Regions from separate parts of the Solibacillus sp. FSL K6-1126 genome, predicted to be linked through region 1. Evidence: a T-box and tRNA genes for the amino acid it is inferred to sense, from the RefSeq annotation. Region 1 holds a T-box; the other holds one or more tRNA genes.
The links. The T-box of region 1 lies ahead of trpS (tryptophan--tRNA ligase). A T-box ahead of a tRNA ligase gene usually reads a tRNA of that ligase, here a tRNA-Trp.

Region 1 (15,026 bases):
ACAGTGATCATGCCCGTGAAATGGGTGCAGAAAAGGCACCGGAACATATCGTTGTCTTCACAAAGTCACCAACTGCAATTGCCCCGGATGAATCAACATTACCTGTGCATGCAGATGTGACGGATTCTCTTGATTATGAAGGAGAGCTGGCTGTCGTAATCGGCAAACGCGGAAAAAATGTTCCAAAAGCAATGGCATTTGATTATGTGTTCGGCTATACAATTGCCAATGATCTTACAGCCCGTGATGCACAGGAGAAGCATAAACAGTTCTTCTTAGGCAAGAGCTTGGAAGGCAGCTGTCCAATGGGGCCGTATTTAGTAACAAAAGATGAGATTCCTGATCCGCATGCATTGTCCATTGTGACGAAAGTAAATGGTGAAGTACGTCAAAACGGTTCGACAAAAGATATGCTGTTTTCCGTTTCCGAAATTATTGAGACAGTTTCTAAATATGTCACATTAGAGCCAGGCGATGTTATTTTAACAGGTACGCCGGCCGGAGTTGGAAAAGGGATGAACCCGCCGCAATTTTTAAAAGCAGGCGATGAAGTGAAAATTGCAATTGAAGGAATCGGGACTTTAGCAAACCGATTTGCTTAATGAAATTAGGATATTCATAGCTGCAGATTGCTAGATTTGCTATTAATAGGCAGTAGATTTTCTGGTATAGGGAAATCTACTGCTTTTTTGCGGAAAAGTTTCGTTTTTTTATGACAACTCATAGAACACTTGGCAGATTCAATTGAATTTATAGGGCTTTACATGGTAGGATATTGGCTGTAGAGAATAAATAGAAGAGGTGGAAAATTCGTGGATTTCTTAACTAGTACGACACATATGCACATCACGACTTGGGTAATAGCATTAATATTATTCTTTATCGCTGCATTATCCGGCAAAAAGATGAAAGCAGTACACATGATCTTACGTGTAATGTATATTTTAGTAATCGTTACAGGGTTGTCTTTATTCCTGGAATGGCGCGACAAGATTTCTGAAAGCGGTATGAACTATGATATGAAAGTTTTATTTGGTATTTTAGTAATCGGCTTTATGGAAATGGTGCTAGTACGCAAAAACAAAGGCAAATCTGTCAACATGTTCTGGGTACTATTCGGTATCGTTCTATTAATCACATTATACTTAGGCTTAAGCATGGGTATCGGTGTAAACTTCTAATAAAGGTTGAGCGTGTAAAAAGTGGAGGTGGCTTTTTACACGCTTTTTTGTATGGCGTAAGGGCAGCGGTGAGAGGTTCTACATTATCTCTGGAAATTTCTACATTCGTCGCAAATCTTTCTCCTTTAAGGGAGAAATGTTCCACATTAGATCCAAATTGTTCTACTTTCCCGGCCCATCGTTCTACATTTCACCCCCCAAAGTTCTAATATCCCCGGAAGTTACTATGAAAACTTCTACTAAAAGACACCGCGCCACCAATTTCTAACCTTATGTAACAATCCATACACATTTTTGTCACGTATTTGCCGAATTTCCTATAAATAACTTTTTAAGGTAGCTACGTTTGTACCTTTTTTGGTAAAATGACGTTGGACTGTATATGAAAGAGAGGGAAATAAATGGGATTTAATAAATGGTTTCGTACATTGGCTGCGGGTGTGCTGCTTTCGACTTCATTGTCAGTTGCTGCTGTTGCAAATGCGGAAGAAGAGCGTACGATTGCAGATGAAAGTATATATGACGTTTTAGTGGACCGTTTCTTTAATGGTACCGGTAAAAATGATGATGATACAGTAAATACTCAGGACCCGACGATGTTTGCAGGCGGGGATTTCAATGGTTTGCTGAAGAAAATCGATTATGTCGCAAATATGGGGTATACGATGCTTTCGATTGGCTCTGTATTTGAGACTGAAAAATATGATGGATCGATGCCAACGAGCTACACAATGTTTGACCACCGATTTGGTACAGGCGAGGAATTTAAAAAAATGGTCGAGGCTTATCAAAAACGTGACATCAAAATAATGGTAGATTTCCCTATTTCCAATGTAAGTCCAAACCATGAACTTTCAGAAAAACAAGGATTTGCAGCATCTGAAAACGATGGGAAAATACAGTGGGACTTAACGAATGAAGAAGTACAGAATGAACTGATCAACAGTGCTGTACAATTTGTGAGTACATATAAATTAGATGGGGTTCGTTTGACGAATATTGAACAAGCCGATACTGCATTTTTAAATCGCTTTATCGAGCAGTTAAAAGCAGCAGGTGCTTATACAATTGCGAATGCGGAAAGTGATGCAAATTTTGACGCGAAATTTTACAGTGATACTGCTTCAAACTTTACAAATGCATTTAAAAATGTCGATTTAAATACGACTGTACTAGAGCCTCATATCGAGGAAATGCTTTCAGGGACACCGGTTTTGTCGATGACGGATACGATCTGGTCGGATCGCTTCACATTGGCGGCAACAGAGGAAGGTATGTATCCGCCGACACGGAGTAAAATTTCCATCGCGAGCACACTCTTACTTCCAGGTGTACCAGTAGTGCAATATGGTTCTGAAATTGCGATGAATGGGGAAGCGGGTGTTGAAGCACACCAATACTACAATTTTAAAACGGATTCAGAATTAGCCGATTATGTAGGAAAGCTCCAGTCATTAAGAAATGATTCCGAGACATTGCGTAACGGGGGATTTAAATGGCTTGAAAATGAAGACGGCTATCTTGTATTCGAACGCAAATCCGATGAGGAAACATGGATTGTTGTCATTAATAATAGTAGTAAGACAAAACGTGTGCATATTCCGGTAGCTGAGCTAGGTGAAGGAAAAGAAGTTCGCGGCATGTTCAACAGTGAAATTATCCGTGAAAATAAGGACGGCAATTATGCGATTATTTTAGACCGCGAAATGGTGGAAGTGTACCAGGTGATTGAAGCGCGGGGGATTAACACTTCTTACATTGTGGCACTTGGTTTGGTCGTTGTATTATACACAGCATTTATGATTGTTATTATGAAGCGCGGGAAAAAACGCCGTGCCGAGAATTCAGCACAATAAAAACAGCCTGGAGAAGCAGACACATGCTTTTCCAGGCTGTTTATATTTTAGCTGTTACAGTTTCAAGCGGTCCTGCAAAAACTTCGCAATACCGTCTTCATTGTTCGATAGCGTAATTTCATTGGCGATTGTTTTCAAATCGTCAATTCCGTTACTCATCGCAACCCCAACACCAGCGTAATCAATCATCTCCAAGTCATTGTCCTCATCGCCAAATGCAATGATGCGTTCGCGCGGAATGCCCATTTCTTTTGCGATATAGTCGATCCCTACCGCTTTACTTAACCCTTTATGGACAATTTCGATAATTGGGAAAGGCGCCCCCCAACGTCGATGCTCAATCAGCTCAGCGTGGACATCCTGCAAATGCTTGCGGATAATCGGTGTATTAACATCGTCGGCTTGAATGAGTAAACTTGTCGGGTCTTCCTTTAATGTATTTTTCAGATCGCCTGTTAAAATATTGGGGTTACCCATATGCAGCAACTGAAGCACACCTTCATCTTCACGATGAAGATATACATCATCCATTACTTCGGCGATTAAGTTGTCGTATTCATATTTATGAACAGATTCTACAACATCGTGGACTACGCTTAAATCGACTGTTGTATGAATCGCTTTCCACATCGGATTTTTAGGGTGGTGGATGAGGGCTCCGTTAAAATTGACAATCGGGGTTGTTAAACTCAACTCCTGATAATAAAGCTGACTCGCACGATACGGACGTCCTGTCGCAATCATCACCTGATGACCGGCTTCCTTTGCTTTCAACAACGTTTCCTTTGTCAGCAAAGAAATCTTTTTCTCGTCCGTCAATAAAGTGCCGTCTAAATCTAATACAATTAAATGTTCGTTCATAAGAGTAAGCCTCCTTTAGCCTGGGTATAATTGTAACGTGCAAATTTAGCATTCGTCAAAGTTTTGAAACATTGACCAATTTTTGCTAATGTAAACAAAGAGGTGAGTAATTTGATAGTTAATAAAGAACAATGGAAGTCCATTCCACTACTGCATGTATATGATGAAACGATGGATGAGCAAACACCGGTCGTTATTTTTCTTCATGGGTTTTTGAGCGCAAAGGAACATAATTTACATTACGCTTATCAGTTTGTGCAGCAAGGTGTACGCGTTATACTACCGGATGCATTATTGCATGGTGAGCGCTCGAATCAATTGACGGAAGATCAGATGAACTTTAACTTCTGGAAAATTGTATTAAAGTCGGTGGAAGAAGTACATACTATTTATGAAGAATTGAAGCTGAAAAACTTAGCTGGGAGCAAAGTTGGGATTGCCGGCACTTCAATGGGCGGAATCGTCACATCAGGCTGTTTAGCAATCTATCCATGGATTGAAACGGCAGGTATTTGCATGGGAACGACAAGCTATACGAAACTGGCTCTTCATCAAGTAGAGGAATTAAAGCAAAAGGGCGTAACCTTCCCATTGTCTGAAGAACAGCAAACTGGTCTGATTCAAATGCTGCAAAAATTCGATATGGAACTGCATGAGGATCTATGGGCAAACAAACCAATTATTTTCTGGCATGGTGAGCGCGATACGGTCGTTCCTTATCATATGAGCCGAGATTATGTTGAACAACTAGAAAAAGAAAAAAAAGCAAAACATATTACTTATTTGGCAGAACAAAAAGCAGGCCATGCCGTATCGAGAAATGGGATTTTGCAAGTCACGCAATTTATGGCGCAATGTTTGGCATAAACCATACGTTCTGCTATGATTAACAATAACACCATGGCGAAAGGGGAAATTTAAAAATGGCAATTGATCACGATATGAAAGAAAGTATGTTAGGTGCATTGGAAAACGTAATTGACCCTGAGTTAGGCATTGATATCGTCAACTTAGGTTTAGTATATGAAGTGGATTTAACAGACGAGGGCTTAGCAATTGTTACAATGACATTAACATCAATGGGCTGTCCGCTTGCTCCGGTAATTGTTGACCAAGTAACAACTGCACTTAGTGAATTACCGGAAGTAAAAGAAGTAAAAGTTGACATCGTTTGGCAACCGGCATGGTCTAAAGACAATATGTCCCGTTATGCAAAAATGGCATTAGGTATTCGTTAATAAAAGTAAATAAATCAGTAGAAATTCGGTCATTTTGCATAAAGGCAAAGTGATCGATTTTTTTTACGAACATATATGCGAAGGAATCCGGGTGTAATTATTTGTTGTTTGACCAATTTTGACTTATAATTGAATTAATCAAAAAAGGTCAAACTAAATGAAAGGGTGCACTGTATGCAATTTAATCAAACTCAAGATAATCGTCCGCCATTAGAACAATTTGGACGTAATTTAATTGAACAAGTAAAAAAAGGTAAGATGGATCCGGTTATCGGACGAGATGAAGAAATCCGAAACGTCATTCGTATTCTGTCACGTAAAACAAAAAACAATCCGGTCCTCATCGGTGAACCAGGTGTTGGTAAAACAGCAATCGTCGAAGGATTGGCACAGCGTATCGTGAGACGGGATGTACCTGAAGGATTGAAAGATGCGGAGCTTTATGAACTGGATATGAGTGCGCTCATTGCCGGGGCATCGTATCGCGGACAGTTTGAAGAGCGACTGAAATCTGTATTAAAACAAGTGAAAGAATCAGAAGGACGCATCATTTTATTCATCGATGAGATTCATACAATTGTCGGTGCAGGGAAAACGGACGGAGCAATGGATGCAGGAAATATGCTGAAACCAATGCTTGCACGCGGTGAACTGCATTGTATTGGAGCAACAACATTGGACGAGTACCGCATGTATATCGAAAAAGATCCTGCATTGGAACGCCGCTTCCAGCAAGTAATGGTGCGGGAACCTTCTATTGAAGATACGGTATCCATTTTACGCGGTATAAAAGATCGATTTGAAGAACATCATCGTGGCGTACGCATTCATGACCGCGCAATTATTGCAGCGGCCCAGCTGGCAAACCGCTATATTACAGACCGCTTTTTACCGGATAAGGCGATTGATCTCGTTGATGAGGCATGTGCAATGATCCGTATTGAAATCGATTCAATGCCACAGGAACTGGATCAGTTAACGCGCCGTCTTACACAGCTTAAAATTGAGCAGCAGGCTTTGAAAAAAGAAAAAGATGACGCGAGCAAAAAGCGCCTTGAAATAATTACTGATGAAATTGATACATTGGAAACTTCGATTAAATTGATGAAAGAACAGTGGGAGCTTGAAAAAAACGGCTTGCAAATCGTGCGCGATAAAAAAGATGAACTGAAAAAAATGGAGGCCGAACGCGATGACTTATTTATTTCAGGCAATAATTTAGCGCGGGCAAGTGAGCTCCAATACAGTAAAATTCCACAGCTTGAAAAGGAAATCTCCGAGCTGGAACAGCAGCTGAAACAGTCGGAAGGTAACCGCATGCTGCGTGAAGAAGTGACGGAAGAGGAAATTGCTAAAATCATTTCACGCTGGACAGGTATTCCGGTAACGAAGCTTGTTGAAGGTGAACGCGAAAAGCTGCTCCGTTTAAAAGATACGCTGCATGAACGGGTAGTCGGTCAGGACGATGCGGTAACTTATGTAACAGAAGCAGTATGGCGTGCACGTTCAGGTATTAAAGACCCGAATAAACCGATCGGAAGCTTCCTGTTCCTAGGGCCAACTGGTGTCGGAAAAACCGAATTGGCAAAAGCATTGGCCGCACAATTATTCGATTCAGAAGATCATTTCATCCGAATTGATATGAGCGAGTATATGGAGAAACATTCTGTGTCACGACTCGTCGGAGCACCTCCAGGCTATATTGGCTATGAAGAAGGCGGTCAGCTGACAGAAGCGGTACGCCGCAACCCGTATTCCGTTGTACTCTTGGATGAAATCGAGAAGGCGCATCCGGATGTCGCGAATATTTTACTGCAAGTGCTGGATGATGGCCGCATTACTGATAGCCAAGGACGGATCGTCAACTTTACGAATACCGTCATTATTTTGACATCGAATATCGGCTCGCAGTTTTTACTGGAAGGATCAGAAGAATCAGAACAGCTTGTCCAAACGGCATTACGCCAACACTTTAAGCCAGAGCTGCTAAACCGTATGGATGATATTATTATGTTCCATGCCTTATCGAACGAGCACTTCCATAAGATTGCTTGGAAATATGTAAAGCAGCTTCAAGACAGAGTTGCCGAACAGGAAATTACATTGTCTGTGGATGCTGAAGTGGTCGACTGGATTGTGAAGCATGGGATCGATCCGCAATTCGGTGCACGTCCATTAAAACGCTTTGTCCAACGCCATTTAGAGACGATTGTTGCTCGTGAATTGTTAAAAGGAGAAGTCGCAGCAGGTGGAACATTGTCAATTGCATTGGAAAATGAAGAGCTGGTTATAAATTCAAATTAAGGGTGAAGAAAGGGGCTGGGACAGAAGTAGAAATTTCATAAGCTAAGGAGAAAAACCTTATTAAGAAACGGATATTTTATAAAATTGATTGGAATGGAGGGCGACTCCTGCGGGAATAGCGTGACGCCTGAGACTACAGGCTCAGGCCACGCCCGCGGAAAGCGTCCCGAAATGGAAATCAATTTTTGGGTTATGTCCCACCCTCTTTTTTGTATGCGAGGGATATGTATATATAATTGAGTAAAAGTGAAAAGTCATATCAATTCTCGGATAAATGTATTGTGCGACCAAAACATTCGGAGAAATTAATATGACTCAACTTAATCTTAGAAGAAATTGAAGCAGCTATGTCCTAATGTGCTAATAAGGCTGACTGAAGTTCTAATAAAAATGAAGAAGTTCTAATAAAAGCCGGAAGTTCTAATATAAATGTCGGTTGTTCTAATAAGAGGTCCTACTGTTCAAATAAACAAGCCAACTTTTCTAATATCAAGTATGTAACTTCTAATATTGTATAGAAGCGTTCTAATAAAAAATGAGGTTGATAAGCGCCGTAACAAATAGGGCAGTAAATAACAAGGGGCTGTCCAGTAATTTTACCGGACAGCCCCTTGTTATCTATTAATGATGCTCTGCTTCTGCTTCTGGAGTTGATTCGTTTGGAATGATTGCAGCGATAATAATAACTAATACGCTGAATACTAATGATACGATTACGCCATTCATGAAGTTAAAATCTACACTTAATACAGAACTTACTACATAGTTTAGCATTGAAACTAATAAGAATGACCAAAAGAACGTAATGATATATTGCATCAAATTCACCTCATTGAACTTATTTATAACGTTATTGTGAAATTACATCTTCAATATCATACCACAAGCCTTCATGAAATTAAAAGGGCGAATCAAATTATTCTTCAAGTTGTCATAAATGCCTGTTTTTATCGCTTTTTTAAGTAGTAATTAACAGGAAAATAGAGAAGATTAGCTCGAATTTGTTTCGTTAACAATGTTCGTTTTTAACAATTGTTTCATTAAAAAATTTAAACGTAATAAACGTCCATCCGCATTTCAATTTCTCTACGATGTTTCTCAGTTATTATAGCCAATTTAATGGGGAGAAAAACAAGAATAAATGTCCAATTCCTCGTTTTCCAGAAATTTTAATTGTGTTCAAAATAATTATGCTCTATAATTAGTACCAACTACTAATAATTAGTTATATTTTTTGATTCACGAGAAAACAAGGGGGCTATTATATGAATGCCGGTATTATAGGGATGGGGAAATATGTTCCGGAAAAAGCTATACCAAATAAGGATTTTGAAAATGTTTTAGATACATCAGATGAGTGGATTCGTTCTCGTACAGGTATTGAAAACCGTTTTATCGCTGAGAATGAAGAAACATCGGATTTAGCATATAAAGCAGCAGTGCAAGCGATTGAAAACGCAGGTATTACGCCAGATCAAATCGGTTTAATCGTAGTGGCAACCGTTACACAGGATCAGAATTTCCCGAGTGTAGCTTGTCAGATTCAAGAGCGACTTGGAATATCGGGATGTGGCGCAATGGATGTGTCCGCTGCATGCTCAGGATTTATTTATGGAACGGCTATTGCTAAACAATTTATTGAGAGTAATAGTTATGAATATGTGTTAGTAGTAGGTGTTGAAAAACTGTCGAAAATTGTGGATTGGGATGATCGCAACACGGCTGTCCTTTTTGGAGATGGTGCAAGTGCGGCCGTTCTCGGAAAAGTTTCGGAAGGGCGCGGTATTCTGGCTTTCGAACTAGGAGCTGACGGAACAGGCGGAAAGCATCTTTATTTAAATCCTAAAAATCACATTGCGATGAATGGTCGTGAAGTATTTAAATTTGCGGTTCGTCAAATGGGCGAATCGGCTGTAAATGTCATTGAAAAGGCAGGCATGACAAAGGAAGATGTCGATTATTTAGTGCCGCATCAGGCAAACATCCGCATTATGGAAGCCGCAAGAGAGCGTCTTGACTTGCCAGAGGAAAAAATGTCGAAAACAATCCAAAAATACGGCAATACATCTGCTGCTTCAATCGGAATTTCGATTGTAGAAGATTTGGAGTCTGGTAAAATCAAAGATGATGATATCGTTGTTTTAGTCGGTTTCGGCGGTGGGCTTACATGGGGAGCGCTCGCATTAAAGTGGGGTAAATAAAAACTTGGGCTCCTGGGGGAATGGTACAATATTTTTCCCTTTGGAAAGCGTTCGACTGAAATGGAAATTAACCTTTAAATAGAGGAAAGAACTTAACTTAGAAAAGGGTGTTAAATAATGGAGAAAAGAAGAGTTGTTGTTACAGGAATCGGTGCAGTTACGCCAGTAGGAAACAGTGCAGAGCAAGCCTGGGAAAATGTAATTGCAGGCAAGTCTGGTATTGGACCATTAACACGAATTGATACGAGTAAGTTTACTGTGTCTGTAGCGGCAGAAGTAAAAGACTTTAATATAGAAGAATATATTGAAAAGAAGGAAGCACGCAAAATGGACCGCTTTACACATTATGCGATCGCTGCTTCAATGATGGCTGCAAAAGATGCCAACTTGACTATTTCAGAGGAAATGGCGCCACGCGTAGGTGTATGGATCGGGTCAGGAATCGGCGGAATGGAAACGCATGAGCAGCAGTTTTTAACTTTCCAGGAACGCGGTGTTCGACGTGTAAGCCCGTTTTTCGTACCAATGATGATTCCAGATATGGCTTCAGGTCAAGTATCGATTTATCTTGGGGCAAAAGGGGTCAACTCTTGTTCCGTAACGGCTTGTGCATCGGGAACTAACTCGATTGGTGACGCGTTTAAAGTAATTGAACGTGGAGACGCTGATGTGATGATTACGGGTGGAGCAGAGGCGCCGATCGTAACAATGGCGGTTGCAGGCTTCAGTGCAAACACAGCGTTATCGTTAAATCCGGACACGGCTACTGCATCACGTCCATTTGATAAAAACCGTGACGGCTTCGTTATAGGTGAAGGTGCAGGGATTTTAATTTTAGAAGAATATGAACATGCGAAAGCGCGCGGTGCTAAAATTTACGGAGAAGTCGTTGGTTATGGTTCAACAGGGGATGCCCACCATATTACAGCACCGGCTCCAAACGGTGAAGGTGCAGCACGTGCGATGCAAATGGCGATCGATGATGCACAAGTATCTCCTGACCGCGTTGGTTATATTAATGCCCACGGTACGAGTACACCATATAATGACTTATTTGAAACACAGGCAGTCAAAACTGTTTTTGGTGACCATGCCTATAAATTGGCGATGAGTTCAACGAAAAGTATGACAGGCCATTTATTAGGTGCAGCAGGCGGGATTGAGGCAATCTTTACGGTACTTGCATTGAAGGAAGGTATTTTGCCGCCGACAATGAATTTACAGGATCCGGATCCGGAATGTGACCTGGACTATGTACCAAATGCCGCACGAAAAGCGGAAGTTGAATATGCGTTAAGCAATTCACTGGGCTTTGGCGGACATAATGCTTGTTTATTATTCAAAAAATATACAGATTAATAAATGACAAAAAACGAACGTGCTTCTTCTATCGCACGTTCGTTTTTCGTATAGTTGTACGAAGGATGGTGTTTTGACACGCTTCGTACTATTTTTATTTTTTTATGGGCTCAGTGTCATGTCGATCAGTAATATGATTCTATACTTGAATTACCGCACGCTCGGCTATTCATGGCATGCTGTATTACTGTACATTGTACATGGAGCAGAGTTGTATCTGCTGATTGTTGCTATTGGTGGGATGATTAGCGTCGTTTACGGCCTAAGCCCATCGCGTTCTCCATTTTCTTGAGTGTTTTAGAGGCAATGGCATTCGCTTTTACTGCACCCTCATCCAAAATTTCATCAAGTTCCGGTGAGTCAATCAGTGCATAATAGCGTTCTTGAATTGGTGTTAAATGGTCAATAACAGCCTGCGCTACTCCAGCTTTAAAATCACCATAGCCTTTGCCTTCATACTTTGCTTCTAAATCTGCAATCGCTGTACCGGATAGTGCAGATTCAATAATAAGCAAGTTCGATACACCCGGTTTGTTTTCAATATCAAATTTAACGATTCCCTCAGAATCTGTTACAGCGGATTTGATTTTCTTTTCGATTTCTTTTGCTGTATCAAGCAGGCGAATCGTAGCTTTTGAATTTGTATCGGATTTTGACATTTTTTTCGTTGGCTCCTGCAATGACTTGATACGAGCGCCTTCTTTCGGCAATTGAATATCAGGAATCGTTAATACATCATTGTAGCGCTTATTGAAACGTTCAGCTAAATCGCGTGTTAATTCAATATGCTGCTTTTGGTCTTCACCAACTGGTACGATGTCTGTATTGTACAGAAGGATATCGGCAGCCATCAACGGCGGGTATGTTAAAAGTGCGGCAGAAACGGATTCTTTACCTGTCGATTTGTCTTTAAACTGTGTCATGCGCTCTAATTCTCCGATTGAAGCGACACATTGAAGCATCCAGCCTGCTTGGGCATGGGCAGGGACTTCTGACTGAATAAATAAAATCGATTTTTTCGGATCAATGCCACATGCGATATACATTGCTGCCAATGAGCGAATATTTTTTCGTAACTCAAGGCGGTCCTGTGGCACAGTAATTGCGTGCTGATCCACGATGCAATAAATTGCGTTGTTGTTTTCCTGTAAAGCGGGGAATTGTTTAATCGCACCGATATAATTCCCTAAAGTAATTGTTCCTGTTGGTTGTACACCTGAAAAGATGGTTTTCATTGGGTGTTCCTCCTTAAAAATCAAATGAAAATAAAAAAACATCATGCGTCCTCTATTCGAAAATAGAAGGGACGAATGATGTTAAAATCCGCGGTACCACCCAGCTTGCCTCAATTGGCCACTTTACTTCGTAACGTGAAGGCGACGAGCTGGACTACTAATAGAAACGTTCATCAAGCTAACTCGGAAGTCCATTCCATTTAACGAATGATCTGTTTGCACCAACCACAGACTCTCTAGGCATTCAAATTAAATGTACTACTCTTCGTCATCGTTTTTCATAATCTTGAATGGATTATAACGTAAGTATTGAAAAGAAAGCAATTGTTTTATTTAAAGAAATAGGAATAAAACAAAGCGAAAATGGAAATAGTAGTAAATAGATAATTATATTTTAAGAAATGGCATGATATTATCTGACTTTTTTCTCAATTACAATTTAATAAATGAGAAAAAACTTTAAAAATCAGTACGTTTTATTTTACTATTTTATGGGTAAATTTTAATATGGCGCAAAATTCTAGAAAGTGTGCTTATTAGAGAGAAATACGTAATAAAATTTATTACGTAAGTTGAATTATTTGTTGACATTGTATATTCAAACATGGGTTATTCATGTATAATGGGAACAGAATCTTAAATTAAATTAATTCTAAATTGAGTTTTATTTATACATTTGTGCTTCTTCATAAAAGGAAGCAACATCTAGCAATTGAATTGAAATCAATTAGAGAGGGAGTGAGCCAATGTTAGTAACATTATTTACTTCACCAAGTTGTACTTCATGTCGAAAAGCAAAAGCATGGTTAGAGGAACATGATATCCCATATACAGAACGCAACATTTTTTCCGAGCCACTTACAATTAGTGAAATCAAAGAGATTTTACGAATGACAGAAGATGGTACCGATGAAATTATCTCGACGCGTTCGAAAATTTTCCAAAAGTTGAATGTTGATGTTGAAACATTGCCATTACAGCGATTATATGAGCTTATTCAGGAATATCCAGGATTATTACGCCGTCCGATTATTTTAGATGAAAAACGTCTGCAAGTCGGTTATAACGAAGATGAAATTCGTCGATTCCTGCCTCGTAAAGTACGAGCATACCAGTTGCAAGAAGCCCAACGCATGGTTAACTAAATAGACCGCTCATGATGTTACGGATGCATATTGTGCAATTGTAGCATCTTTTTTTTATTTTAGAACATATTAGAAAGACACCTTAATTACTTGATTTAAATGGAGTGGTGCAATACAATTTCAATTATTCAAATAATTTATGCTGAATAATGTTTTTCCTTTTCATTTTAATCGATTCCATCATACAATAGAGTTATAGATACTTCTAATATTTAAAAGTATCTCAGTTCCGATGCAATAGAACGCCATATTGTATGCCACTTGGAAATAAAGCGACGTTCTATACAATGACTGTGAAGGGGGTTGAGGTCTAATGGACATCGAACGCATTAATGAAAATACGCTAAAATTATTTATTACGTATAGTGATATCGAGGACCGCGGTTATACTCGCGAAGAAATATGGTACAATCGCGCAAAAGGTGAAGAGCTTTTCTGGGATATCATTGGTGAAATAAATACAGATGATTATTTCGATTTAGATGGTCCAATTTGGATTCATATTAACGCTTCAGAAAGTGGATTGGAAGTCGTTGTTACACGCGCGTCTGTAGGTAATGACTCCGAAACTTCTTCAATGACAGGCAACTTTGAAGATGACCTTCATATATCAGATCAATTAAATGAAATGGAAGAATCGATCTTCAATGCGATTGGCAAAGCTGCAAAAGAAGAAGAACAATCGCTTGAAAATGCCCGATTCCGATTTAAAGATATTGACGAACTAGTACCTCTTGCAAAACGCGCAGCACCATTAGGAATAGAGTCTGTGTTGTATAAATGGGAAGATTATTACTATTTATATGTAGATTTAAAAGATTTGGAAAGCGAGGAAGCGAGAAATATCATCGCTTTATGTACTGAGTATTTAGCTGCTTCCAAAATTACAGCGCACCGACTTGAAGAGTACGGGGAAACAATCATTGCTGAAGACTGCTTCGAAACAATCATTACGTATTTTGATTAGGACAGCAGAGTACGAAAGCCACCTGATTTCAGGTGGCTTTTTTGTGTTTGTGCTGAGGGATATCTGGTTGAGGGAAGTAGAATATAGAGGGGCAAAAGTAGAATAATGGTTGAGGAAACTGGAATATAGTGCGTGTGAAGCAGAACAGAGCATCGAGAAAGTAGAACCTTGTGACGGAAAAGTGGAAAGTTCGTCTATAAAAGGGAACGGCAATCAATAAAAGTAGAAATCCTTTGAAAAAACCAGTTTCCAATAGTTACTATTTATAAGTTGAAATTGGATGTTCAGTTCATTAAGATGGATAAAAAAGGGGGGAGAGAATGCTGGTCGCTTTGACGAAACAACAGCAATTATTCTATTTAATGTCGAAACTGCCGCCGGATGAGTTACAAAGATTAAAAAAGCAGCAATCCTTTTTTTGTCCTCTATGTAAAGAACAGCTTCTGTTAAAGGCTGGTCAAATAAAAATCCCGCACTTTGCCCATCAAAAAAATAGTGAATGCGATTCTTTGTTTTCAGAAGGGGAATCTGCCGCGCATCTCCTCGGGAAACAACACCTCTTTCAACTTTTTACAAGCCTTCAGCTACGTCCCGTTCTTGAACCGTATTTACCCCAGCTTCAACAAAGACCAGATCTTCTCATCGCATTTAATGATCGCCAATATGCTATTGAGTTTCA
Region 2 (15,026 bases), 2.7 Mb from region 1:
TGTCCAGGGTGAAGGTGAGGTAACACTCACTGGAGGCCCGAACCCACGCACGTTGAAAAGTGCGGGGATGAGGTGTGGGTAGCGGAGAAATTCCAATCGAACCTGGAGATAGCTGGTTCTCTCCGAAATAGCTTTAGGGCTAGCCTCGTGATTGAGAATACCGGAGGTAGAGCACTGTTTGGACTAGGGGGGCATCTCGCTTTACCGAATTCAGACAAACTCCGAATGCCGGATATTTATACACGGGAGTCAGACTGCGAGTGATAAGATCCGTAGTCAAGAGGGAAACAGCCCAGACCACCAGCTAAGGTCCCCAAGTAATCGTTAAGTGGAAAAGGATGTGGCGTTGCTTAGACAACCAGGATGTTGGCTTAGAAGCAGCCATCATTTAAAGAGTGCGTAATAGCTCACTGGTCGAGTGACGCTGCGCCGAAAATGTATCGGGGCTAAACGATTCACCGAAGCTGTGGATGCATACTTAGAGTATGCGTGGTAGGAGAGCGTTCTAACAGCGTTGAAGTCAGACCGGAAGGACTGGTGGAGCGGTTAGAAGTGAGAATGCCGGTATGAGTAGCGAAACATGGGTGAGAATCCCATGCACCGTATGACTAAGGTTTCCTGAGGAAGGCTCGTCCGCTCAGGGTTAGTCGGGACCTAAGCCGAGGCCGATAGGCGTAGGCGATGGACAACAGGTTGATATTCCTGTACCACCTCCTCACCGTTTGAGAAATGGGGGGACGCAGTAGGATAGGGTAAGCACGCCGTTGGTTGCGCGTGTTCAAGCAGTAAGGCGTGTATGTAGGCAAATCCGCATACTTTAACGTTGAGCTGTGATGACGAGCTCGTATGAGCGAAGTTCCTGATTTCACACTGCCAAGAAAAGCCTCTATCGAGGTGAGAGGTGCCCGTACCGCAAACCGACACAGGTAGTCGAGGAGAGAATCCTAAGGTGTGCGAGAGAACTCTCGTTAAGGAACTCGGCAAAATGACCCCGTAACTTCGGGAGAAGGGGTGCTTCTTTGGGTGCATAGCCTAGAGAAGCCGCAGTGAATAGGCCCAGGCGACTGTTTAGCAAAAACACAGGTCTCTGCAAAACCGTAAGGTGACGTATAGGGGCTGACGCCTGCCCGGTGCTGGAAGGTTAAGAGGAGCGGTTAGCGCAAGCGAAGCTGTGAATTGAAGCCCCAGTAAACGGCGGCCGTAACTATAACGGTCCTAAGGTAGCGAAATTCCTTGTCGGGTAAGTTCCGACCCGCACGAAAGGCGTAACGATCTGGGCACTGTCTCAACGAGAGACTCGGTGAAATTATAGTACCTGTGAAGATGCAGGTTACCCGCGACAGGACGGAAAGACCCCGTGGAGCTTTACTGTAGCCTGATATTGAATTTTGGTACAACTTGTACAGGATAGGTAGGAGCCAGAGATCTCGGAGCGCCAGCTTCGAAGGAGGCGTCGGTGGGATACTACCCTGGTTGTATTGAACTTCTAACCCATGCCCCTTAGCGGGGTAGGAGACAGTGTCAGGCGGACAGTTTGACTGGGGCGGTCGCCTCCTAAAGAGTAACGGAGGCGCCCAAAGGTTCCCTCAGAATGGTTGGAAATCATTCGTAGAGTGTAAAGGCATAAGGGAGCTTGACTGCGAGACCTACAAGTCGAGCAGGGTCGAAAGACGGGCTTAGTGATCCGGTGGTTCCGCATGGAAGGGCCATCGCTCAACGGATAAAAGCTACCCCGGGGATAACAGGCTTATCTCCCCCAAGAGTCCACATCGACGGGGAGGTTTGGCACCTCGATGTCGGCTCATCGCATCCTGGGGCTGTAGTCGGTCCCAAGGGTTGGGCTGTTCGCCCATTAAAGCGGTACGCGAGCTGGGTTCAGAACGTCGTGAGACAGTTCGGTCCCTATCCGTCGTGGGCGTAGGAAATTTGAGAGGAGCTGTCCTTAGTACGAGAGGACCGGGATGGACATACCGCTGGTGTACCAGTTGTCTTGCCAAAGGCATCGCTGGGTAGCTATGTATGGACGGGATAAGTGCTGAAAGCATCTAAGCATGAAGCCCCCCTCAAGATGAGATTTCCCATTACGCAAGTAAGTAAGACCCCTGAAAGACGATCAGGTAGATAGGTTCGAGGTGGAAGTGCGGTGACGCATGCAGCTGACGAATACTAATCGGTCGAGGACTTAACCACATTTTATTGCTCAATTCAATGAAACGTTTATCCAGTTTTGAAAGAATGAAAAATTATTATATAAATACTTGACAAATAAGAAAAGTATGATACAATAAATAATGTCTTTCGATTAAATAGTCTAGTGATGATGGCAAAGAGGTCACACCCGTTCCCATACCGAACACGGAAGTTAAGCTCTTTAGCGCCGATGGTAGTTGGGGGCTTCCCCCTGTGAGAGTAGGACGTCGCTAGGCTGTTATAGAATTATTCCGAAGTAGCTCAGTTGGTAGAGCATCCGGCTGTTAACCGGCAGGTCGCAGGTTCGAGTCCTGCCTTCGGAGCCATTAAATCTTGGAGAGTTGTCCGAGTGGCCGAAGGAGCACGATTGGAAATCGTGTATGCGGGTAACCCTGCATCAAGGGTTCAAATCCCTTACTCTCCGCCAGGCTTAATTTATAAAGAGGCCCGTTGGTCAAGTGGTTAAGACACCGCCCTTTCACGGCGGTAACACGGGTTCGAATCCCGTACGGGTCACCAAAAGATACATAAGTAGTATCCAGCATTGGAGGATTAGCTCAGCTGGGAGAGCACCTGCCTTACAAGCAGGGGGTCGGCGGTTCGAGCCCGTCATCCTCCACCATTAAACAAATAGTATTATCGCGGGGTGGAGCAGTGGTAGCTCGTCGGGCTCATAACCCGAAGGTCGCAGGTTCAAGTCCTGCCCCCGCAACCAAATGGTCCCGTGGTGTAGCGGTTAACATGCCTGCCTGTCACGCAGGAGATCGCCGGTTCGATCCCGGTCGGGACCGCCATTTTTTTAAAAAATTAATTTGTGGGTTTGTAGCTCAGTTGGTAGAGCATTAGATTGAAGCTCTAAGTGTCGGCGGTTCGATTCCGTCCAAACCCACCATATTTTTGCCGGTGTAGCTCAGTTGGTAGAGCAACTGACTTGTAATCAGTAGGTCGAGGGTTCGACTCCTTTCGCCGGCACCATTACCTGGAGGGGTAGCGAAGTGGCTAAACGCGGCGGACTGTAAATCCGCTCCTTAGGGTTCGGCGGTTCGAATCCGTCCCCCTCCACCATCCTTTTGATAGGGGCATAGTTTAAAGGTAGAACTACGGTCTCCAAAACCGTCAGTGTGGGTTCGATTCCTACTGCCCCTGCCAAATAACTTAAAAATACTTAAAATAATATAGTGGCGGTTGTGGCGAAGTGGTTAACGCACCTGATTGTGGTTCAGGCATTCGTGGGTTCGATTCCCATCAGTCGCCCCATTTTTATTTAGGTTTAAGTGTTAAAATTATAATATAGTGGCGGTTGTGGCGAAGTGGTTAACGCACCTGATTGTGGTTCAGGCATTCGTGGGTTCGATTCCCATCAGTCGCCCCATTCTATATCATAATTTAAATATTTGGGGTATAGCCAAGCGGTAAGGCAACGGATTTTGATTCCGTCATGCCCTGGTTCGAATCCAGGTACCCCAGCCATTTTTTTATTTTGCGGAAGTAGTTCAGTGGTAGAACACCACCTTGCCAAGGTGGGGGTCGCGAGTTCGAACCTCGTCTTCCGCTCCAAATATGGCGGCATAGCCAAGTGGTAAGGCACAGGTCTGCAACACCTTTATCACCGGTTCAAATCCGGTTGCCGCCTCCATATTTTATTTAATCGGAGAAACCGATTTTTTTTTACCTTATTTTGCCGAGTTGGTGGAATGGCAGACACGACGGACTCAAAATCCGTTGCCGCGAGGCGTGTGGGTTCAAGTCCCACACTCGGTATCTGAAAAAAAGACTTCACAGTTCATACTGTGAGGTCTTTTTTTATTTTTATAATCGATATATAAAGTCCCATAATCTTTTTAGAGAGCATAGAATAGATTATAGAATCCGACTTCAACAGTGGTATTTATAAGTGAAATTAGGAAAGAATAGATTCATCGATTCTTTTATATGATAATGAGAAAAATAAAGTCTGCGTACGGAATATTGGGAAATTAGTATGGGAGAATATCATATTATATACAAAGGAAATTAGTATGTTTTCCAGAAAATCCTGCACGTTTTTTCTGGCGTATTAAAATTATTTACTATAAAATTAACATAGTGATGTTAGGAATGAATTTTAAAAAAACGCATTTTATTTAAGTGATATAAATTATGGAATATAGCGAGGAAGTAGGGAATTAAACAAATGAATGTAGCAACAAATTTTAAGTGGATTGAAGCGGCAAACTATGGTGAGTTGAGTAAAATTGCTGCAACAATTTTTATAGATCAATTAAAAAAGGATAGTTCAACGGTATTTGGAATGGCTACAGGAGGTACCCCGGAAGGCTTTTATAAAAAGCTTGTAGCTGCGTATAAGGCAGGCGAAGTATCTTTTAAACAAGCCAAGTCTTTCAACTTGGATGAATATATCGGTATTAATCCGGCAAATGAAGCGAGCTACCATTATTATATGGACTATAACCTGTTTAATCATATCGATATGAAACGGGAAAATATTTATTTACCAGCTGGTAATAAGTCGAATTTAGAAAAAGCTGCCGCTGAATATGATGCATTGATTAATGCGGCGGGAAATATTGATATACAGCTTTTAGGAATTGGTGTAAATGGACATATCGGTTTTAATGAACCTGGAACTCCTTTTGATTTAGGTACAAATATTGTAGAGCTTGCACAGTCTACACGTGAAGCGAATCAAGTCTATTTTGATTCAATTGATGATGTGCCGACACATGCCATTACAATGGGAATCAAAACGATTTTAAGTTCTAAAAAGATTGTATTATTAATTTCAGGTGCATCAAAACAGGAGGCATTTGAACGTTTACGCAGCGGTGTCGTAACAGAAGATTTCCCTGCGAGCGCACTGCACAACCATCCAGATGTGACGGTTATTTATACAGATGTAAAATAAGGTAAAGGAGTGCATACATTGTGCACTCCATTATTTGATCGATGAAATAAATACTCCTGTAATTACCGCAATGCCTCCGATTACTTGAGCGATGAGGAGTTGCTCATTTAAAAACAGTACAGCAAAGATTGTGGCAAATAGAGGAATGAAGTTTAAATAGATTCCTGCTTTGTTTGCTCCTAATGAGACAACGCCATTGTTCCAGCTTAAAAAGGCAACTATCGAAGCAATGATCCCTACATAAAAAATCGCCCCAATTGTCGAAGCGTTCCATACGATTGCTTGTGATGTTGTTAGTAGTTCATATACTGCGAACGGAAGTAACATAATAGCTCCGATTGCAATCGTCACTAAAAACGTTGAATAACCCGGCAGCTTACCTGCGTACTTTTTAATGAGTAATGAATAGAAACTCCAGCACACTACCGCAATCAAAACGATTAAGTCCCCTTTGTTGAATGAAAATGAAAGCAGGCTTTGTAATGAGCCTCCGGATATAATAAAGAGCACTCCGGCTAAAGAAAGCAGTGTGCCGATCATTTGGAACTTCGTTAACCGTTCTTTTAAAAAGATAAAGCTCAGTATGTATATAATAATCGGTGTTGATGAATTCATTAAAGATGCATTAATGGATGTTGTATCATGCAAGCCGATGTAGACGAGTGTATTGAATGCGGCAACTCCTGTTATTGCTAAAATGATGACAGCACCCCAATGCTGTTTCAGCGCAGGCCATTCTTTTTTCGTCCGGTTGTAAGCGATTGGGAAAAATACTAGAAAGGCGACAATCCAACGTAAAAAGGCAAGTGTAATCGGAGGAATATCTCCTGAAACAGCTCGTCCAATTACAAAGTTGCCACCCCACAATAAAGTAGCCAAAATGAGCAGTAGCTGTGGTGGAAATTTCATTATTGAGCATCTCCTTATATTGGAAATTGATTTTATCTATTATAGGGACAACCACATGGAATTTGCAATGCGCTTTACATAAAACGCTATGATACAATAACGACAGAAGCAAAAGGAGGTCATTGGCATGAAAATTCGACCAGCAAGGTTACAGCATGGCGATACAGTAGGATTAGTTAATTTAAGTAGTCCGCTTAATATAGAATCATTAGGGGATAAATTAGCGTTTTTAGAGGAATTAGGTTTAAAGTATAAGCTTGGTAATACGGTACAGGCATACGAAGGCTATTTGGCAGGTTCCGACGAGGAGCGGATTAAAGACTTCCACCAAATGATTGTTGATCCGGAAGTGAAGGCAGTCTTTTTAGTGAAGGGCGGCTACGGAATCTCAAGAATCATCGATAAGATAAGCTATCCATTAATCGAGGACAATCCGAAAATAATTTGGGGCTTTTCCGATGTGACGACTTTACATACACAAGTAAACGAGTTTGCAAATTTAGTGACATTCCATGGTCCGATGCTGTCTAGTCCAAAAGGGGAACTGGACCCTCTTTCTAAAAAAATGTTCCAGCAGCTATTCCAGCCGATTGAAATTCAGTATACAGAAAGCATTTCACCTCTTACGACAATTATACCGGGAGCTGTACGCGGCGAATTGACAGGCGGAAATTTAAACCGTATTGTCAGCACACTTGGAACTAAATTTGAAATTGATGTGCGCAATAAAATTTTACTACTTGAAGATTTAGGTGAAACAATTGAGCAAATTGATTTAATGCTGAATCAGCTGCGTCTTTCAAGAAAGCTGGAGCTTGCAGCAGGCTTTGTAATAGCAGACTTTAATATGCCGGATGATACATACAGCTATGAAGATGTGCTGAAGGTAATAGAAGGGTATTTGAAGCCGTTTAACAAACCGGCAGTAGCAGGGTTTAAAATTGGCCACTGCGAGCCTAATATTGCGATTCCATTAGGTGTGGACGTATTATTAGATGCAGATGAAAAGACATTAAGCATTTTACCGGGTGTAGAGTAGGATTTAGCTGAAATAAAAAGCAAAGACACCTTTTCACGTGTAAGTGAGCAGGTGTCTTTTAATAACGGGCGAGCAAAAATACTCAATTACGATTGTGTTAGCTTTTACTATAGTTGGTTATGTGTGAAAGGTAACAGTGTAAACGGTAAAGGGTCATCGGTTTGACCATTAGTTGGGGATGCCGAAGCAAAAATCGCCCGTTATTACCTAGTTTGGAGTCTCACCGCCCTAGGTTTAGAAATAGTTACTGTCATCAAATTCAATTTCAACTTGATAGTTTTTGGCATTAATTAAATTGGAAAGGCGATGTGCTTCCTTTTCAAGCTCATTTGCACGGTTTCGGTATGTCATTGGATCATACAATGCTACACGGTAAAGTATGGCATCACCGGAATTATGGTAGAAAGCCTCTTTTTCCTCAGAACCAAGGTTTTTGCAAAATTGTGCTTCTGCACGTAATTGACTCGCAAGTTCAATCGCCTCTACAATAGGCATTTCCTCATCTTTAAACACAATAGTATTGTCGATATTAGCCCGGTAGATCAGGGCATCAAGTTTACGTGAATCATAACGAAGCTCTTTTAACTCGGCTTCAAGCATTTCGAGTGTATAATCAGGTGTTTTCGGCTGTTCGCCTTTTTCAATGATAGCATGTGTTAATGAATGCACTTGTATTGTTCGTTCCTGGATTCTTTTCGTAATGATACTTTTTAGTTTTACTGCCTCAGCTAAGTTTATAGTCAAACGATTTCACTCCTTAAATATGAACTTTTGGATTTTCCCTTGAAAGAATATGTACTTCATATTCGCCACCGCTAATTTGTGTAAACATGTTTCCTGCACTGCCTAGTATTTCAGCAGCTTCCTTTCCACTGAGGGAAGGGCGTAAATAAAAGATTTGCAGCGCATTTGTCGTAGCTTCTGTCACTGCCGTTCTTTTTGAATCAACAAAGGGGCTGCCGAATGGACCGGTTGCATCTTTGGCGTGGATGATGTTATCCAATGAATTAAAGCGTCCATTAATTCCTTCATAGCCTGTCGATGCATTGCCGACATTGATTTCCACATTACCATCAATACTTTCTGCATCATAAATGCCAACAGGAATTTCGTATTGCAGGGAGAAGAAGTTATTTAAATCAACAGCCGAATGGAACGGTGCTAAATATTGCTGTTTGGCGATACGGCGCATTAAGCTTTCCGCAGAGTGACGGTACCGGTTCGGGTCCCCGCCAAAAGCCTTCCAAAGCTGGCGCCACTCTTTAATACCAGGACGTTCTGTCACAGGTGTTTCCTGTAATTCCAAATATAGATTTTCCTGATAAAGTTGTGTGCGACCTTTAATCATTTGAGGAGATTCTTCAACGATAATTTTGCTATAATGGATAAGGCCAATTTTTAATTGCTCATTGACAGAAAAAAGAGCTTCATTTATTGAAATATTCATGAGAACACCTTCTTACATTGTTTTTAATGGGAGAAATACTAAAATATGTAATACGAAATAAGTTTATAATTATTGTATCATTTGAAAGGAGTATGTGAAATGAAAGTTCATCAACTTCAAGAAGATTTAGTGAAATACGCAGCATCTATTGGTGTTGATAAAATCGGATTTACGACCGCTGCTCCGTTTCATGAATTGAAAAACCGTCTGCGTCGTCAGCAACAATTAGCATACCAATCAGGCTTTGAAGAAGCAAATATAGAGCTGCGTACAGAGCCTTTAAAATTATTAGATGAAGCAGAAAGTATTATTGCGATCGCGATTGCCTATCCTTCACGCATGCAAGATGCCCCGCAAGGAAAAAAAGGGGAGCGCCGCGGTATTTTTTGCCGTGCTTCATGGGGGATTGACTATCATACAGCTGTTCGTGAACGTCTGCAGCTCATTGAAGCATGGCTGCATGAACGTGTGCCAAATGTAAAGGTGAAATCGATGGTCGATACTGGGGAACTAGTAGATCGTGCAGTTGCAGAACGGGCAGGTATCGGTTGGAGCGCAAAAAATTGTTCGATCATTACACCGGAGTTTGGTTCGTACGTCTATTTAGGCGAGATCATCACAAATATCCCGTTTGCCCCTGACACACCGATGGAGGATGAATGCGGAGACTGTACATTATGTATTGATGTATGTCCAACTGGAGCGATCGTTGCACCTGGGCAGCTGAATTCACAGCGATGCATTGCCTTTTTAACTCAAACGAAAGGATTTTTGCCCGATGAATTTCGTGCCAAAATCGGAAACCGGTTGTATGGTTGTGATACATGCCAGACAGTGTGTCCGAAAAATAAAGGAAAGCTAAACTGGATTCATGATGAATTCACGCCGGATCCTGAAATCGCAAAACCGTTACTTCAGCCGCTTTTATCGATTTCCAATAAGGAATTTAAAGCAAAGTTTGGACATGTATCCGGCTCATGGCGCGGCAAAAAGCCGATTCAGCGCAATGCCATTTTAGCGCTTGCCCACTTTAAAGAAGAAGCGGCAATGCCTGACTTAGTTCAAGTATTGCAAGAAGATGAACGCCCTGTATTAAGAGGGACGGCTGCATGGGCAATCGGAAAAATTGGAACAGATGGGGCAGAGGACATTTTATTGGCTGCCAGAAAAACAGAGCAGGATGAAGAAGTGCTGGCCGAGATTGAAAAAGGGCTGGCAATGTTAAATCATTAAGAGAGAAGGATCAGAAGTGCCAAACCATATTGTATTATATCAACCAGAAATCCCAGCAAATACAGGCAACATTGCCCGCACTTGTGCTGGAACGAATACATCATTACATTTAATCCGTCCATTAGGTTTTTCAACAGATGACAAAATGTTAAAGCGTGCTGGATTGGATTATTGGGAACATGTGAATGTCGTATACCATGATTCTTTAGAAGATTTTATCGAGTACAGTAAAGATGGCGATGTTTATTTAATTGAAACATATAGTGATGAGCCATTTACGACACATGATTTCAGAAATTCAGAACGTGACCTGTACTTTATGTTCGGAAGAGAAACGACAGGCTTGCCGAAAGAATTTGCAAAAGAACGTGCCGATATGTGTCTGCGCATACCGCAAAGCGACCATATCCGCTCCCTGAATTTATCAAATACAGCGGCAATTGTGATTTACGAAGTACTAAGACAACAAAACTATCCAGGTTTAAAATAAAACAAGGCAAGAAGCGACTGATGCTTCTTGCCTTGTTATTATTTCTTCTTCGTTTTTATCACTTGCTCAAGCTTTGCCTGGATATTGTCGTGTTCGGATAATGTGAGGCGGATGAAGCTTTCATCCATATCGAATGCTTCGGATAAAAAACCTCCAAGTCCGCGTGCACGTCGATCTACCTGCAATAAAATTTCGACTGAGTTTGGTGATTGATGTAAAAAGACAACTTCAAGTTCGTCTAGATACCGGCGATACGTGTTGTTTGTCGGTGTAAACTCAAATTCCTGGACAATCGGTGTTTGGCGGCGTAAATAAGAAGGGGCTTGTTCGTTATCTACTTTACGCAACCGGAAACCCATGTTTTGAATCGCTGTTAACACACCATTCGCAAGACGAGTCGGCTGAATCTCGATAAAGTCTTTATCTTTAGGGTCTACCGCATTTTTAATATCTAAGCCGGTTTGAATCCATACACGCGAGTTGCCCGTCGTTACCGGAACAACAGGGGGCAGGGCGAATGAAAATGGGATTTGGCGTTTTTCTTCTGCCTGAATTGTAAATGGCTCATTTAATTTGTATTTGTGCAGCACCGCTACATCTTTAATCTTTTTATCATCAATTTCGCGGATAAAGTTTGTATGAAGTGTTAGATAGATTGCATCAACCTGCTGTTCCGTGCTACCCCCGATGATTTCGACAACACCTGAAATATTTTCATTTAACGTGTAAGTTGATTTGTGCAATTTTGTATCAACTTTTGCAGCTCCTATACCAACACTTGCTAAAACTTTATTAAATAGTGACAAATGAATTCCTCCGTTAATTGTAATTAATTATGTATACGTTGGATAGAAAAGAAAGTTTCAAAAAAGAGCCCGAAAAATTTTTCGGGCTCGTGCTTTAGGTTATTTTCATCGCCTTATTCACCATCTAATGTAAAGATGATGCGTAAACCGTTTGGATCCACTGTTGAGAATAGCTGAGTACCCCCGTGTGCTGGTGCTTCTGCAAAGTTTTCAACGATGAAGCCGTTAGTTGTCAGGCTTTGTTTTACTTCTTCTGCATACTGCGCATTTTTTAACACGACCGTAAAGGATTTTAAACCGACCATATCGTTTGTTGGAGCATGGCCGTTGTTGCTGTTCCAAGTATTTAAGCCGAAATGGTGATGATATTTACCTGTTGATACGAACAGCGCCTGTGCACCGTAACGAGTCACGACATTATAATCCAATACATTTGTATAAAACTGCTCCGATTTGTCCAGATTTACTACGGATAAGTGTACATGCCCCATAACAGTGTCAGCAGGCAAGCCGTTCCAATTGCCGTCTGCAGCTGCTAAAATCGGCTGGAAATTCAGCTGTTCTGTCACCATATGGACTTGTTCGTCCTGATTCCAAGTCCATTCCGATTCATGACGGTCGATATAAATTTCAATACCATTTCCATCTGGATCGTTTAAGTAAAGTGCTTCTGAAACATCATGATCTGCTGCCCCAATACGAACATTCAGATTAATAAAATGCTGTACGATGTTTCCTAAGTCCTTGCGAGAGGGTAATAGTAATGCTAAGTGGTATAAACCTGCAAAGCCTTGTTTAAGTGGCTGAGCATTTTGTACTTCGACTAGTGATACTAAGCTTGTTTGTCCGTCTGCTGTCAAGTATGCTTCCGTTTCTGTTTGCTGTAATACTTTAAAGCCGATAACTGTTGTGTAGTATTCGATCGAACGTACTAAGTCAGAAACTTTTAATTGAACATGAGCAGGATAAAGATTTGGTTTTTTATGAAAATGTGTAGCCATAATATATGATCTCCCTTGATGGTTATTTTTTATAATCAACTTACTTTATGTAACTAATATAAAATATGCAACAATAAAAGTCAAATGAAAAAGACAACCGCTAATTAACGATTGTCCTTTACTGGAAAGCTAGTGGAATTATCTTTCTTTTGAGAATGGTTTGCTATCATAGCCAGCTGTGAAAATAGCGATTAAAAATGATATGCTGACACCAAGAATTAAAAGTAATTTCATGGAAGAATCCTCCTCATGTTTTAATTATCTCTTTTTTCAGTATAGCATAAATTATTTGAATGAATACTTTATTTATGACAGAAATCAGTCAAAATTGGAAAAAAATAATACTAAATTAATTTGGAGGGATTTATATGAAAAGAGAAGAAATCGTTAATGGAAATATGGCTAATACGATGGATGAGCTGAAAATTCTCGGGAAGCAAATGGAGAACTTGCGAGACGGTGGACAATTGGAAGAAGCGGAACGCATTTCAGATCCGCAGCAGTTTGATGATGAAGAGGATGAACAGCAGGAAGAGGGAAAATAAAAAAGTTAGTTTGGGACATAATCCAAAGACGCCACTTTTCTCAAAGAAAAGTGGCGTCTTTTTGCTATGCATAATAATTGATTTCCATTCCGGAACGCTTTCCGCGGGCAAGGCCTGAGCCTGTAGTCTCAGGCGTCGGTGCTCCTGCCGCTTCGCTTTCGTCGCAAAATAAATTTTGCTCATCCCGCAGGAAGCTTGCTTGTAGCGAAAGGCGTAGCCGTCAGCTAATGTTTTCACAGTGCGAAAGGTGAAACCGTCAGCACGAACACTCGCCCTTCATTTCAATCAATTTTATAAAATATCCGTTTCTTACTAAGATTTTATACTTTTTCTAGTTAAATTTGAACCTCGTAGTCTTTTAATTGTTCCCGCAAAGTTGCTTTTAGAAATTTGCCGACAGAAGTTTTTGGGATTTCGTTTAAAAATACAACATCATCCGGAAGCCACCACTTTGCAAACTCCAGTTCAATTGACTCGATGAGCTCTTCTTTAGATGCCGTTGCACCTTCTTTTAAAACGACACATGCCAACGGACGCTCCTGCCACTTTGGATGGGGGACCGCAATTACGGCTGCTTCGAATACAGCAGGATGTGACATGAGGGCATTTTCAAGATCAACGGACGAAATCCATTCACCGCCCGATTTAATAAGGTCCTTTGTGCGGTCGGTAATTTTGATATAGCCTTCTTTTGTATATACCGCAATGTCACCTGTATAAAGCCAGCCATCTCGGAATGCTTCTTTTGTCCGCTCATCATTATAATATTCTGAGGCAATCCATGGACCGCGGACACGTAGTTCACCCATTGTTTTGCCATCCCATGGAACCGGACCGTTTTCGTTCACGACCTCTGTTTCAATTAGCGAAACCGTCAATCCTTGGGATACACGAATGTTTAACTGTTCATCATCTGTATAGTCGTTCATCTCACTTATAAGATGCGACATACTTACAAGCGGTGAAGTTTCCGTCATACCGTAAGCGTTGATATACGGAACACCGAGTTTTTCATTGTAAGCTTGAATTAAACCTTTCGGGGAAGCGGAACCACCCGAAATGATTAAACGGACAGAAGAGAGATCGCGGGGCTGTTTTTCCTGTTCGGAAAGTGCACCAAGCCAAATTGTTGGAACACCAGCTGTAATCGTTACTCTCTCTTGTTCAATCAGATCCAAAACTAAGCCAGGTGTCATCATCGGTCCCGGTAAAATAATATTTGAGCCGAAATTCAATGCAGCAAACGGGAAGCCCCATGCATTTGCATGGAACATCGGTACAATCGGCAGGGCAGTATCGCTTTCTTTAATGGCAAAGGATTCAGCAAGACCTAGTGCCAAGCTATGCAGTACGATGCTTCGATGTGTATAAACGACACCTTTTGGCATACCCGTCGTTGCTGAAGTGTAGCACATCCCAGCCGGCAAATTTTCATCCAGATCTGTCGGAAACTCGAAATTTTCATCCGCTTCCTGAAGAAGCTGTTCATAGCTATATACATTCGGAAAACTGGATTGTGGAGCGCTCAATTCATCCCCCATGACAATAATATGCTTGACCGTTTTCAAGTGGCCTAGTGCAGGCTCGACTAATGGGAATAAGTCGCTATCAATCAATAAAATTTCATCTTCGGCATGATTAATAATATAAACAATATGTTCTGGGGCAAGTCGGATGTTAATCGTGTGTAAAACTGCACCACTGCTCGGAATCGCAAAATACGCTTCGAGATGACGATGATGATTCCAGGCAAATGTACCGACTTTTGTGCCGCGCTTCATCCCAAGCTTTGTTAGGGCATCCGCTAATCGATGTGTTCTTTTTACATAGTCATTGAATGTAATACGATGTGTCTTAGTGGGGCTTGTACGTGAGATAATTTGTTTGTTCGGGAAATACCGTTGTGCACGCTTCAAAAATCCAGTCAAAACTAGTTGTGTATCCATCATAGTTTTTCAGCTCCTCCAAGAGAATATATTATAATATATACTCCTGTATCTGGAAGATTATTCTGGTAATGGGAATATAGTAGATAATAAGTTTACTGGCCAGTAAGCATTAACAATTGATAGCGATTAATAAACGGCAAATAATTAGAATGTTATAATAAGTACAATCAAATTTAAGAGGTGAACAAAATGAATTTACACTCAACGAAAAAATTAGCCAATGGCGCAGAAATGCCTTATTTAGGATTAGGCGTTTATAAAATGACAGACCGTGATGAAACACTTGAGGCGATTGAAACAGCGCTTGATCTAGGTTACCGTGCAATCGACACAGCAGCGCTTTATTACAATGAAGAAGAAGTAGGGGAAGCCATTCGCCATTCTTCTGTACCGCGCGAGGATCTCTTTGTTACAACAAAAGTTTGGAATAGCGACCAAGGCTATGACAATACTTTACGTGCATTCGAAACATCATTGAAAAAGCTTGATATGGATTATGTGGATCTTTATTT

Region 2: it has a tRNA-Trp gene. The T-box ahead of trpS (tryptophan--tRNA ligase) is inferred to sense a tRNA for this amino acid. The anticodon was not compared.

The regions. Positions count from the first base shown of each region.
Region 1 is NZ_JBBOPD010000001.1:936,360-951,385, forward strand. Features, by position in the region: gene MHH44_RS04435 (fumarylacetoacetate hydrolase family protein) at 1-602, shown strand, start outside; gene MHH44_RS04440 (YisL family protein) at 813-1,181, shown strand; gene MHH44_RS04445 (alpha-amylase family glycosyl hydrolase) at 1,583-3,037, shown strand; gene MHH44_RS04450 (Cof-type HAD-IIB family hydrolase) at 3,092-3,898, opposite strand; gene MHH44_RS04455 (prolyl oligopeptidase family serine peptidase) at 4,001-4,765, shown strand; gene MHH44_RS04460 (metal-sulfur cluster assembly factor) at 4,828-5,136, shown strand; gene MHH44_RS04465 (ATP-dependent Clp protease ATP-binding subunit) at 5,311-7,440, shown strand; gene MHH44_RS04470 (YjzD family protein) at 8,062-8,259, opposite strand; gene MHH44_RS04475 (beta-ketoacyl-ACP synthase III) at 8,706-9,641, shown strand; gene fabF (beta-ketoacyl-ACP synthase II) at 9,759-11,000, shown strand; gene trpS (tryptophan--tRNA ligase) at 11,246-12,235, opposite strand; T-box leader at 12,300-12,516, opposite strand; gene spxA (transcriptional regulator SpxA) at 12,982-13,380, shown strand; gene mecA (adaptor protein MecA) at 13,694-14,347, shown strand; gene MHH44_RS04500 (competence protein CoiA) at 14,668-15,026, shown strand, end outside.
Region 2 is NZ_JBBOPD010000001.1:3,631,734-3,646,759, reverse strand. Features, by position in the region: rRNA gene MHH44_RS18245 (23S ribosomal RNA) at 1-2,190, shown strand, start outside; rRNA gene rrf (5S ribosomal RNA) at 2,311-2,426, shown strand; tRNA gene MHH44_RS18235 (tRNA-Asn) at 2,441-2,516, shown strand; tRNA gene MHH44_RS18230 (tRNA-Ser) at 2,526-2,617, shown strand; tRNA gene MHH44_RS18225 (tRNA-Glu) at 2,635-2,709, shown strand; tRNA gene MHH44_RS18220 (tRNA-Val) at 2,737-2,812, shown strand; tRNA gene MHH44_RS18215 (tRNA-Met) at 2,831-2,905, shown strand; tRNA gene MHH44_RS18210 (tRNA-Asp) at 2,909-2,984, shown strand; tRNA gene MHH44_RS18205 (tRNA-Phe) at 3,007-3,082, shown strand; tRNA gene MHH44_RS18200 (tRNA-Thr) at 3,090-3,165, shown strand; tRNA gene MHH44_RS18195 (tRNA-Tyr) at 3,172-3,255, shown strand; tRNA gene MHH44_RS18190 (tRNA-Trp) at 3,266-3,339, shown strand; tRNA gene MHH44_RS18185 (tRNA-His) at 3,372-3,447, shown strand; tRNA gene MHH44_RS18180 (tRNA-His) at 3,487-3,562, shown strand; tRNA gene MHH44_RS18175 (tRNA-Gln) at 3,586-3,660, shown strand; tRNA gene MHH44_RS18170 (tRNA-Gly) at 3,673-3,747, shown strand; tRNA gene MHH44_RS18165 (tRNA-Cys) at 3,753-3,826, shown strand; tRNA gene MHH44_RS18160 (tRNA-Leu) at 3,871-3,951, shown strand; gene nagB (glucosamine-6-phosphate deaminase) at 4,364-5,095, shown strand; gene MHH44_RS18150 (DMT family transporter) at 5,126-6,004, opposite strand; gene MHH44_RS18145 (S66 peptidase family protein) at 6,132-7,043, shown strand; gene MHH44_RS18140 (DIP1984 family protein) at 7,278-7,787, opposite strand; gene MHH44_RS18135 (B3/B4 domain-containing protein) at 7,801-8,490, opposite strand; gene queG (tRNA epoxyqueuosine(34) reductase QueG) at 8,590-9,723, shown strand; gene trmL (tRNA (uridine(34)/cytosine(34)/5-carboxymethylaminomethyluridine(34)-2'-O)-methyltransferase TrmL) at 9,740-10,213, shown strand; gene MHH44_RS18120 (sporulation protein) at 10,252-11,019, opposite strand; gene MHH44_RS18115 (VOC family protein) at 11,133-12,020, opposite strand; gene MHH44_RS18110 (hypothetical protein) at 12,389-12,565, shown strand; gene MHH44_RS18105 (long-chain fatty acid--CoA ligase) at 12,901-14,514, opposite strand; gene MHH44_RS18100 (aldo/keto reductase) at 14,704-15,026, shown strand, end outside.